3 regions of the Pseudoalteromonas tunicata genome follow, and region 3 is predicted to be linked to each of the others. Evidence: predicted binding sites of a transcription regulator. Region 3 holds the regulator's gene; each other region holds the start of a gene.

Region 1 (4,290 bases), 560 kb from region 3:
AGTTTTTAAATTGAATTTAGCTAAGCGCTGCCTACCACTATCAATAACAACTGTGATCCCTTCAATGGTTAAACTGGTTTGTGCCACATTTGTTGTTAACACTATTTTGCGCTTGGGTGCATCAATTGGCGCGATTGCTTGCTCTTGTTGCTGTTTATTTTGCTCACCAAATAAAACATGCACTTCAATTAAAGGGTCTAAATCTGTTAAAGCTCGATGTATATACTTGATTTCTTTTTGACCGGGTAAAAACACTAAGCAACTGCCAACTTCATGGGCTGCGACATGTTTAACTAACGCGACTAATGAAACTAACCACTGGCTCTCATCAGCAACAGGCCAATAATGCTCACTAATTGGAAAGGTCCGCCCATCAGTTGTCAGCACATCACACCCTAACGTATCGGCAATCTTTTGGCTGTCTAAGGTGGCCGACATTATCAAAATGCTCAAGTCGTCACGAAAGGCCATTTGGCTTTCTAATGCAAAAGCCAAAGCCGTATCAGCCGCCAATGAACGCTCATGAAATTCGTCAAAAATAAGACAATCAATCCCTGTTAATTCAGGGTCTTGTTGCAGCATTCGCGTTAAAACGCCTTCGGTAACGATTTCAAGGCGAGTGGCTTTAGAGCAAATATGCTCATTGCGAATACGTAAACCAATACTTTGCCCTAAAGGCTCTTGCTGGCAACTTGCTAGATAATTGGCAATATTACGTGCTGCCAATCTGCGAGGCTCCAGCATCACGATTTTACCAAATACATTATCACGCATCAGTTGTAAGGGTAACCAAGTCGATTTCCCCGCCCCCGGAGGTGCTTGTAATAGATTAATTTTGTGCGTTTTTAAACGGTTTACTAATTCGAGATAGATGGATTCAACAGGTAACACAAGAAAACTCAACCAATCAATTTGCCAATATTGTAGCGCTAAATTCAACTTCAATGCGAGCTAAGTGCCGAGTAATCTCAACGTAATACTCCAAGCCATATTTTGCATAAAAAAAGCCCATCTTACGATGGGCTTTTGACAACACTTATGACTGATTTAAATATTGCTACGCACAGTAACAAACTCAGGATAGGCATCAACACCACAATCATGTTGATCCATACCATTAATTTCTTCTTCTTCTGATACTCGAATTCCCATCACGCTTTTTAAAATAGACCAAGTAATCAACGAAGCAATAAACACAAAACTAAAAATAGTAACAGTACCAATTAACTGTTTCACTACCGTGGCATCGGTGTTTGATAACGGCACTAACATTAAACCAAGCACACCACATACTCCGTGTACCGAAATTGCACCAACAGGGTCATCTATTTTCATTTTATCTAAAAATACAATGCTAAATACCACAAGCGATCCACCTAACGCACCTAATAACAGTGCAAGTACTGGCGATGGCGATGCGGGATCAGCAGTGATCACCACCAATCCAGCGAGTGCACCATTGAGTACCATGGTTAAATCCGCTTTACGCCATAAGATTTTACAAACAAATAAGGCCGCAATTGCACCCGCCGCCGCAGCCGCATTAGTATTAACCATAATTTTACCGATGGCTGTTGAGTTTTCCGCATCAGACAGCAATAACTGTGACCCGCCATTAAAACCAAACCAACCCATCCACAAGATAAAAGTCCCCAAAGTTGCCAGCGGTAAGTTAGAGCCTGGAATTGGATAAATCTCCCCATTTTTACCATATTTACCTTTACGAGCACCTAATAACAATACACCCGCTAAAGCCGCTGAAGCTCCGGCCATGTGCACAATGCCTGAGCCTGCAAAGTCAACAAAACCGAGTTTAGATAAAAAGCCACCGCCCCATGTCCAGTAACCTTCTAAAGGATAAATAAAACCGGTCATAACAACACAAAAGGCTAAGAAAGCCCATAATTTCATGCGCTCAGCCACAGCACCAGAAACAATCGACATCGCTGTTGCAACAAAAACAACTTGGAAGAAAAAGTCAGACTCAAGTGAATGATTGGCATCACTTGCTTGTGAACCAATCAAACCACCTAAAGTAGGTAAAATGCCACCTTCAGGGTTATTCACATACATAATGTTGTAGCCAACCAATAAAAACATGGTGCATGCAATGGCATACAAAGCGACGTTTTTGGTCAAAATTTCGGTGGTATTTTTAGAGCGTACTAAACCAGCTTCAAGCATCGCAAAACCGGCAGCCATCCACATTACTAATATTCCCGACACTAAAAAATAAAACGTATCGAGTGCAAATTTTAATTCAATTACCGTGTTTTCCATTTGTTACCCCTTAAATGGCTTCTTCATCTAGTTCGCCGGTACGGATCCGCACGATTTGCTCTAAGTCATAAACAAAAATTTTTCCATCACCTATCTTGCCCGTTGAAGCTACTTTAGTGATAGCTTCAACAATGCGATCTAGGTTTTCACTGCGAGTGGCTATTTCAATCTTAATCTTTGGAATGAAATCAACTTGATACTCAGCACCGCGATACAGCTCAGTGTGACCTCTTTGACGACCAAATCCTTTGACGTCAACCACTGTCATTCCCTCAACCCCCAAATCAGATAAGGCTTCACGCACATCATCTAATTTAAATGGCTTTATAATTGCACTAATCATTTTCATAGTGAGCCCTCGTTATCGTTTTTATTTATCTGTTGATAACGGACTAATCCAACCTTTGTGCCAATATTAAAAAACCTTTTTTTTCATTGTGTTAAACAAAACCATTAACAATTTAATAGCAAATACGCACCATATTTGTGCAATAATCAAGCGAGACATCCTATCGTGGTGCATTATTCACCAATAGCAATCAAGCTGTGCGTAAAACCACAATCCCGAATTTAGTTACAGATTGATTTATTGATATTTTTAGCACACTATAGCCTCTTTGATTTCTCCTCCATTTAACAAAAACTTGAGGGGAATTAGCGAATTTAAAAAGGAATAACGCGGGAATGACTTATTGGGTCCTTCAAGGTTTAGCTGCTGTAGCCTTGTTTAGCTTACAATTTATGTCGGGTTTAGAGCACACCTTTGCGATTTATCCAGATTGGGTTGTTTTGAGCCAAATAACGTTTAATTCATTACTCTTTATTGTGCTGTCTCACTTCATAATTCGTGCACCACAAAAGCACTTTTTGCCTGAAAACGCGCTCAAAAGCACCATTACAAAAACCCTGTTTATTTCCATTATTTTTGCAACAATCCTTGATATTACCTTTAGCAATACTTTTCAACTGCTCCTCAATTCAGACCTTAATGCAGTAACTCGCTTTTTTCGCGGCGGAGTTGAGCATCGTTTAGAATTGCAAGCTTATGATCTTTATCAAGCAAAGTGGGAAACCAGCAAATTGCTGTTTAAATTTATAGCGATTACCTTTTTATATCTGTTTTGGGCAGTGGCTTACTTAGCCTTAACTGGAGTTCGTAATCGGTTAGCAATTAAACAAAAAGTGCAAGAAGGCCAACTAGCATTATTAATGAGTCAATTAAATCCACACTTTTTATTTAACTCGATGAACAGCATCCGAGGCATGATTTTCGAAAATAAAGAAATTGCAAAAGAGCTGGTTGATAAACTCACTGAGCTGTTTCGCTATAATTTAAGCTCAAAACAAAAGCCTACAGTATCGTTAAAAGATGAATTAGCCGTCTGTGAGTTTTACCTTGATATTGAGCACACTCGACTTGAAGAGCGCCTGCTGATTGAAATTAACATTCCTGATGAATGTTTAGAGTTACCCATTCCAACAATGGGCTTACTAACCTTACTAGAAAATGCAATTAAACACGGTATTGCACCTCGCATTGAACCAAGCTTGCTAAAAATAGATGCGTTCTTATTTGAACACAATTGGCAGCTGACGGTATCGAATCCGATCTATCATGGCTCATACAAACCTAGCGGCACAGGAACCGGATTAACCAATTTAAAACAGCGCATGGCACTAATGTTCAATGATGATGCCACTGTCACGACAGAGCATATTGATGATCATTTTATCGCGCGCATCACCTTACCAATGAAGAAAAAATAATATGGAATGGAATTATCTCACCCAAACAGGTAAACGATATTGGCAATATTTGGGGATCTCTTTTGTTATTTTATTCATCTACTTAGCTTACTCTTCATTTACAACCTTAAATGAGTTAGCAGGCAAGCCCTACATCGTGGCCCAAACGCTCATCAGCGTCATTAATTTTTTTATTACCTTTCACGTTATTGTTCGAGGAATGTATAAAGCCAAAGAAGGTAAAATTCGCACCATAAAAATGCA
Region 2 (4,290 bases), on a different replicon from region 3:
AAAGCACTAAATGATGGTGTCTTTAACGAAATTGATATTGCCTTTGTAGTAAATAACATACTTGATAAGCGTTATTTATCAACAGGTACTGGCACCGGTGATACTTTCTTTATTGGTGGCCCACGTACTGCAACATTAACCTTTACTGCACACTTTTAATTTCTGCAATCTTTCATTTATCACATATCAACCTGCCAATTAAGTTTGGCAGGTTTTAGGACTTTAGTATGTTAAAACACCTAATTTGGATCAGCGCATTACTAGCGATAAGCAAAGTACATGCAGAAAAAAATGTGATTGTCATCACGCTCGATGGCGTCCGCTGGCAAGAGGTATTTAAGGGCGCGGATGCAACGTTAATGAACAACAAAGATTTTGTGCAAGATATTGATAAAACAACTGCGCAATATTGGGATGAAAACTTAACAGTCAGGCGAGAAAAGTTAATGCCTTTTTTTTGGCAATACGTTGCTAAACAAGGCGTGATGCTAGGTAATCGAGATTATGGTTCTTATATGTCAATTGCAAACAATTGGCATTTTTCATATCCAGGATACAGTGAAATTTTTACCGGTATCGTTGATGACAGTATCAACAGTAACAAAAAAATCCAAAATCCAAATCAAACCTATCTTGAATGGTTGAATGCAAAAGCAAAATATCAGCACAAAGTCGCTCTCTTTGGTGGCTGGGATGTATTTCCATATATTATTAATAGTGAGCGAAGTGGTGTTTATGTCAATGCAGGTTTTATGCCTGAAACACAAGTGACAACGCCAGAAATAACCTTGTTGAATCAATTGCAAACTGAAATTCCAAGCCCTTGGCATAATGTACGACTGGATAGTTTTACTTATCGTTTTGCTAAAGCGTATTTACTCGATAAACAGCCAAAAACGATGGTGATTTCATTAGGTGAAACGGATGATTTTGCGCACGATGGCCACTACGATCAATATCTTGATGCTGCTAAACGTTCTGATGCTTTTATTGCCGATCTTTGGCAGACCTTACAGAATCATCCCCATTATAAAGATAATACCGTTTTGATTGTGACCACCGATCATGGCCGAGGCAGTCATGCGAGTGATTGGCAGCATCATGCATCAAAAACAGCGGTACAAGGTTACATGAAAGATTTAAAGAATTTTGAAAATGGTATTGAAGGTTCGGAGCATATTTGGCTGGTGGCGCTTGGTCTTGATGGTGTGAGTGCAGGCGAAAAAACAACAAAAGTCGAGTTAAAACAAAAACAAATCGCAGCAACCGTGCTGACGTTATTAGGTGAGGATCCCGCTCAGTTTAACCCGAATATGGGTAGCGTGATTAACGAAATGCTAATGCAGGACAAATAATGAAAAAAGTAATAGCCATTATTGCTGCCAGTTTACTGAGTTTAAACGGTCATGCCGCCAGTCAAAAAATTCTATTTGGCTCGTGTGCACATCAAGATAAACCAATGCCAATCTTGGGCCAAGTGGCCAAAGAGCAGGGCGATGTGTTCATTTTCTTAGGGGATAATATTTATGGTGATACCGAAGATATGAACTTAATGGCCGCAAAATATCAACAATTAGCCAATAATCCAGACTTTAAAACCCTCAAGCAAAGTACCCCGCTTATTGCTGTGTGGGATGACCATGATTTTGGTCAAAATGATGCCGGCGCCCAATACCCGATGAAAGAGCAAAGCCGTAAGCTGATGCTCGATTTTTGGCAAGAGCCAAAGGATTCAGCCCGTTATACCCAAAAAGATGGGATCTATACCAGTTATTTTTATGGTGACGAAGCCAATAAAGTCCATATTATTTTGCCTGATTTACGTTTTAATCGCAGTCCATTGGCACAGGTTAGCGCGCAAGATTATAAAAATAAGCGTGAACCAAATAAAATGGGTCCTTATAGCCCAACAACTGATCCAAAGGCATCGATGTTAGGTGAAAATCAGTGGCAATGCTAGAACTTGAATTGCAAAAACCGGCTAAGTTGAAAATCATTGCGTCAAGTCTACAGTTATTACCTGAATTTACCGGCTGGGAGTCATGGGCTAATTACCCCAATGATCGCGACCGTTTATTGAAGCTGATTAAACACTATCAGGTGAATGGCGTGATGATCATCAGTGGTGATACGCATTGGGGCGAACTCAGTCGTTTTAGCAAAAACTTAGATTATCCCCTTTATGAAATGACAAGCTCAGGTATTACCCAAGAATGGAAAGCAATCAGCCCAAATCAACATCGAGTAGGTGCGCCAACTTCCGAATTAAACTACGGACAACTTGAGATAGATTGGCAGCAAGCTGATCCAACCATTGAGTTTTTATTAAAACGTCAAGATGGCTCGCAAATAATTAAACAATCGTTAACGCTATCATCGATTAGCCCTTATAAAAAATAGCTACTTTTAGGTTAAATAAACGAAAATTTCGTTTATTTAACCTTTGAAAAAATGCCATTTTCATTTTTATTTAATTAACTGTATGATATAAAACAAAAAATAATATTGGCCTTGAATTTGCTTTATTGGCTGAAACTTATATTAAGTGCAAAAGGAAAAATAATAATGAATCTACGTCTATTAGTTGTTGCGGCCTGCGCAGTGCCTTTGTTAACGGGTTGTGTTGTTGCGGTATCCGATGGTGAGGTTGATAGTCATTGGGCGTCATCAAATACAAGCTCGTGGGAAAAACAGCATGAAAACAATCGTAATAAAATTGCTAACCTACAACTTTCTCAAACTTACCAAACCGTGTTAAATACCCTAGGTACCCCTAACTTTTCGGAGTTTGTGACTAAGAACGCTGAAAATTACCAAGTTTTATTTTACGCGACTCACAGCATTCACTCTGATGGTAAAATGACTAAAGATGAATGTACACCGCTGGTATTTAAAAATGGTCAGCTAGTGGGTTGGGGCGATGCGGCTTATAATCCATTGCTCTAGATTGCTGGATTTATACCTGTCGTCTTTCAAGATGCTCGGGTGTTGGCCACGCGCCTTCACCTCAATTACATAGTGCATCTATGCTCTAGGAGGATTTTGAGAGCCATTCCTGACTCTTACCAAAGGCCAGCCTACGTGCACCTTGAAAGCCATTGGGTAGATACTAAAAAATACGCATAAAAAAAGCGCCAAATGTGGCGCTTTTTGAGGTTAATTAGTGCTTCAATTAACGAGCATTGGTGCTTTCAAAGATTTTGTCGGCAGATGCTGCGACAAAACCAGTATATAGCTCACCATTGGCCATCGGATAACGCAGTGCAAACTCATAAAAGCAGCTTGGTACTGTCATCTCGCCATCACTAAACTGCACAGTGTAATCATCCGCTAGGGTTGAGGACTGCTCAAGTAATACTTCAGCTGAGCCTTTAATTTCGCCGCCTGAGGTATTGAGGGCAAAACCCGCTTTTTTGAGTGCGTCATTTACACTTTCAATGGTCTCGAAGTTTTTTAATTCGTTGATATTTACAGTAAAGTGGTTCGCACGATAACCCCATGCAGCCATCCATGCAGCATATTCGCTCTCAGCTAATAATGCTTTATAGGTTTGGCTATCGACAGACCAATGTGTGCCCGAGTATAAAAAGTTATCGGCAGTCACTGCATCTGGGTCAATTTGATCAACTAAGTCGGTGACAATTTTTTGTAATTGCTCAGAACACTGATCAATCAGTAATTCAGAAATAAATACTTTAGGTTGTTTCGGATCTGAATGTTCAAAATGTTTGGCGTATAGTTTTTTGGCTTCGAAGTGGTATTCGCCACATTCTTTATAACCGACAGCTAAAAAGTGAGCCGCTAATTTTTCAAGGCTTACTTTTTCGATATTAAACGTACGCAGTGCTATGTGATCGTTAATAATATCGTCTTGTTGTGTTGTGCCTAATAATTTGTGAACTTCAACCGCAGATGGTGTCACTGATAAATAGTTATCCCATAAGTTAGCAAATAAAGCGTTTACATCGTTATGCATGGTATTGAACCTTATAAGAAGCAGCCTAATAGGCTGCTAACAATAAATAAAATAAGTAGCTAGGCTACTCGCTAATTGTTAAACCCGGCGCAAGGATTTCTGGCAACGTAACCGCACTTGCCTCGACCGAAGCCACAGGATAAGCACAGTAATCGGCTGCATAAAACGCACTCGCTCTGTGATTGCCGCTTGCCCCAATACCACCAAAAGGTGCTGCACTTGATGCACCAGTGATAGGTCGGTTCCAGTTAACAATACCGGCTCGAATACGTTTAAAAAAGTGATCATAATCTGCTTGCGCGTCCGCTAAAATA
Region 3 (4,290 bases):
TGGGGGTTAGGTAAAAATCGTGCGTCAAACACATAGTCAGCATTTTTTGGAATTCCGTGTTTAAAACCAAACGATTCAAATGTAATAATCAGTTGATTGTCTTTTTTACCCAGCACTCGCGCTCTGATTGCTTCGGCTAACTGATGTACACTTAGATCACTGGTATCGATAATGATATCAGCCCTTGAAACCAGCACATCAAGTAATATTTTTTCTTCTTTTATGGCAGCATCAAGAGGCTGGGAATTTATTGAGAGTGGGTGCAAGCGTCTGGTTTCTGAAAAGCGACGAATTAACGTATTGTCGTCACTATCTAAATAAAATAATGTAGGCTTGGCAAATTCAGGTAAATATTCCAAAATCTCGTTAAATTCTTGCTGAATTTTAGGAAGATTTCTGACATCAATACTGACCGCTATTTTGTCGTAACTATCTGAAACACTGCGAACTAACGAAGGAAGTAAATTGACTGGAATGTTATCAACAGCGTAATAACCCAAGTCTTCTAATACTCGTAATGCAACCGACTTCCCTGATCCTGAACGGCCACTAATAATAATAAGTTGCACTGTACTTCTCCTTCTGTGGTTACGCTGCGTCAATAATCAAAAACAGTTCCTCGTCGGATTGCGCGGTGCGTAATTGCTTACAAAATTGTTTGTCATTCAGTTTATCAGCTATTGCAGCAAGCGTCTTTAGATGGTTATGTGATTCTGCATCAGGTACGAGCAGTGCAACAAAAATATCAACCGGTTTATTATCAATGGCATCAAAGTCGATGGCTTCTTGATTGACCAATAATATGGCTAAGCTTTCACTTAACCCTGCTAAGCGGCCATGAGGGATTGCAATACCCCTGCCAATTCCTGTGCTACCGAGTTTTTCACGGTTCAGTAAGGCGGTTAAAATTTCTTGTTCTGATAAATCAGGAAGCTTTTGATGGGCAAGTTCACTAATGTGTTCAAGAATGCGTTTTTTGCTATGAAAAAGGACTGCAGCTTTGGTGCAGTCCTTAGAAATAAAAGAATTTAATTTCATGGTTAATGACGTGAATTTTTCTCTTTATGTTTAATAACTTGACGATCTAATTTATCAATTAGGGCATCAATGGCGGCGTACATATCTTCATGTTCTGAAGTGGCAAACAATTCGCCTCCCGTAACATGTAATGTTGCTTCTGCTTTTTGAACTAGTTTTTCAATATCTAAAATAACATGCACGTTATTGATATGATCAAAGTGCCTCTCGAGCTTAGCGAACTTGTTAGTGACATAGTCTCTTAAAGGTTCTGTAATTTCTACGTGACGACCAGTTAAATTAAGTTGCATAAGCATTTTCCTTCTATTAAACGCCTCAGATTAAACTTTTTCTCTGATTGGACGGGGGAATGGATAGCGATTCGCGGTATTTTGCGATAGTTCGTCTAGCCACGTTAATTCCTTGTTCTGCCAATATATCTGCAATTTTGCTATCACTCAAAGGTTTAGTTTGGTTTTCTGCAGCTACCAGCTTTTTGATCAGTGCTCGAATTGCTGTTGATGAACACTCACCTCCATTTTCAGTGCTGACATGGCTTGAGAAAAAGAACTTAAGTTCATAAATACCGCGAGGGGTATGCATAAACTTTTGAGTTGTAACACGAGAAATTGTTGATTCGTGCATTTCTACCATTTCAGCAACATCATTTAAAACCATTGGTTTCATGGCTTCGTCGCCATGTTCAAAAAAAGCTTGCTGCTGTTGTACGATACAATTTGCTACTTTGAGCAAGGTATCGTTGCGGCTTTCAAGACTTTTAATAAACCATTTTGCTTCTTGTAAATGAGAGCGAATAAATTGACTGTCTTCACTCGATTTTACTGAACGGCTCATTGCCGCGTATTGATCATTCACTCTGATTTTAGGCATGCTATCTGAGTTTAGTTCAACCACCCAACGACCTTTAATTTTTTTCACCGAAACATCTGGAATAACATATTCAGGCTGTTCGGTATTAATGCTATCAGCTGGTTTTGGGTTAAGCGTATGAATGAGTGTCATGATTTCTTTAAGCTCTTCTTCTTTGAGCTTAGTTTTTTTCATAAGAGTTCGATAATCACGTGCCGCTAAAAGTTCAATATGTTGCTGAACAATTTCCTTGGTTTGTGCCAGCCAAGGGGTATCTTTTGCAAATTGATTAAGTTGAATAAGTAAACATTCTGGGAAGTTTCTTGCAGCTATTCCAATAGGATCAAATACTTGAATGCGTTTTAATACCGCCTCCACTTCATCTAGCTCAACCGCTAACCCATCACTGCCTTCACCAATGCTGTCACAAATATCTTCGGTTGAAAGGGTTAAGTAGCCATCATCGTTAATGGCTTCTACGATGGCAATGGCAATTGCTTCATCGGTTGGGCTAAAACGAGTTAAACGCAGTTGCCACATTAAATAGTCATGTAATGTTTCGCTGGTGCTACCTTGATAAATGGTATCGTTGTCAGGAGCGGGGCCTGATGAGGTTGAAGGACCGGCACTAATATATTCATCCCAGCCAACATCCATAGGTAATTCGTCAGTGAGTGAATCTTTATTGAGTGCATCTGAACTTTCTATTTCAGCATCTGCCGTTGGCTCAAAGTCCGAATCATAATTATCGTTTTGAAACTCTTGGTTTTCGTTATTTTCGGTTTCGTTGTTATATTCGGTTTCTTCAAGCTCGAGTAAAGGGTTGCTATCAAGTGCTTCTTGAATTTCTTGTTGAAGATCTAAAGTGCTCAATTGCAGTAAGCGAATAGCTTGCTGCAATTGTGGGGTCATTGTAAGTTGTTGCCCAAGACGAAGTTGTAATGATTGCCTCATTGACGCCTAACAATCCTTTTAGTTATTAAAATAGATGGCACTTAGTTACGAAGTAAACTAACTATAGCTTGAATTGTTCACCTAGGTAAACATCGCGTACTTTTTGATTTTCGAGTACTTCTTTTGGTGTTCCAGTTGCGATTAATTCGCCATGAGAAACAATGTAAGCTTTTTCACAAACATCTAGGGTTTCTCGTACGTTATGATCTGTAATCAAGACACCAATACCACGTTTTTTTAGGTGGCGAATAATTTTCTTTATATCTATCACTGATATTGGATCAACACCAGCAAAAGGCTCATCAAGCAGAATAAATTTTGGTTCGGCGGCTAAAGCGCGAGCAATTTCGACCCGGCGCCTCTCTCCACCTGAAAGCGCCATACCTTGGCTGTCTCTGATATGACAAATATTAAATTCTTCAAGTAGATTATCGAGTTGCTCTTCACGTTGTGTCTTATTGAGGCCTTTACGGGTCTCTAAAATAGCCATGATATTTTGATAAACAGTCAACTTTCTAAAAATTGAGGACTCTTGTGGTAGATAACCAATCCCTAAGCGTGCGCGACTATGCATGGGAAGTAATGTGATGTCTAGATCATCAATGGTGATCAGGCCTTTATCACTTGGCACTAAGCCTACTATCATGTAAAAAGTGGTGGTTTTTCCTGCTCCGTTAGGGCCAAGTAAACCAACAATACTGCCTGCCTTTACTTCAATGCCAACATTTTTAACAACTTGGCGGCCATTATAACTTTTGGCAAGTTGAGTGGCGGTTAATGTTGTCATTTTTTATCCTTTTCAGGAGCGGTTAAAATTGTACGCACTCGTTGGTTTGAGTTTTCAGCCTTTTCAGCGCTAATAAGTTGCTGGTTAATATCATAAATTATATTTTCGGCACTGATTTTTTGGCCGCTTTGGGTAATGGAAGCATTGCCTGAAATGGTCAATATTGCGCTGGCAACGTCATAACTTATTTCGTCGGCACTTGCGGTGATTACATTACCATCTGGCAAGGTTTCTGAATATCTTGCAGGGTGGCCTCTGGCGATTAATAACTCTTTATTTTCACCTAATTCTGCGCGGCGATAGGCTTCTAAAAAATCAGCTTTTATAATGCGTTTTCCATGGGTCACTTCAACATTTTTCTCAAAAATAACCACGTTTCTTTTTAATTCAGCTTGTTGTTTATCGGCATCAATTAATACTTGGGATTTTTCATTATTGGCCGAGCTAAAAAAGCTCATGCTTAATAATGCTAAAATAAGAATAGGTTTATTGGTCATAATAAATAGTCTGTGTATGGTTGATGAGTTCAATAACTTCGGACTCAAAGTTCGCAATAAGCCCTTTACCTGTGATTAAGATATTTGGCCCTGTAATTTCAACTGGTCGTTCTGATTGCATGGTGGAATGTGTAATATCCACTTCAATATAGTCAGCTTTAATAT

The links. Region 3 encodes sigma-54, which starts transcription at its own class of promoters, with help from an activator protein. Its sites were predicted from a motif close to GTTGGCACGNNNNTNGNNT; they were not measured.
Region 1: PTUN_RS13965 (P-II family nitrogen regulator) is a predicted target of sigma-54. The motif match lies at 2,676-2,694, and genes of this name have one in related genera.
Region 2: PTUN_RS20860 (DUF3192 domain-containing protein) is a predicted target of sigma-54. The motif match lies at 2,505-2,523, and genes of this name have one in related genera.

What each region holds. Positions count from the first base shown of each region.
Region 1 is NZ_CP011032.1:3,067,285-3,071,574, forward strand. It holds gene hrpB (ATP-dependent helicase HrpB) at 1-891, opposite strand, end outside; gene PTUN_RS13960 (ammonium transporter) at 1,048-2,280, opposite strand; gene PTUN_RS13965 (P-II family nitrogen regulator) at 2,291-2,629, opposite strand; gene PTUN_RS13970 (sensor histidine kinase) at 2,965-4,047, shown strand; gene PTUN_RS13975 (histidine kinase) at 4,049-4,290, shown strand, end outside.
Region 2 is NZ_CP011033.1:791,068-795,357, forward strand. It holds gene PTUN_RS20845 (TonB-dependent receptor domain-containing protein) at 1-159, shown strand, start outside; gene PTUN_RS20850 (alkaline phosphatase family protein) at 228-1,355, shown strand; partial or broken gene PTUN_RS20855 (alkaline phosphatase D family protein) at 1,355-2,400, shown strand; gene PTUN_RS20860 (DUF3192 domain-containing protein) at 2,566-2,946, shown strand; gene PTUN_RS20865 (DUF1338 domain-containing protein) at 3,173-3,976, opposite strand; gene astD (succinylglutamate-semialdehyde dehydrogenase) at 4,041-4,290, opposite strand, start outside.
Region 3 is NZ_CP011032.1:3,623,210-3,627,499, reverse strand. It holds gene rapZ (RNase adapter RapZ) at 1-569, opposite strand, end outside; gene ptsN (PTS IIA-like nitrogen regulatory protein PtsN) at 589-1,038, opposite strand; gene hpf (ribosome hibernation promoting factor) at 1,041-1,328, opposite strand; gene PTUN_RS16430 (RNA polymerase factor sigma-54) at 1,354-2,841, opposite strand; gene lptB (LPS export ABC transporter ATP-binding protein) at 2,903-3,628, opposite strand; gene lptA (lipopolysaccharide transport periplasmic protein LptA) at 3,625-4,125, opposite strand; gene lptC (LPS export ABC transporter periplasmic protein LptC) at 4,115-4,290, opposite strand, start outside.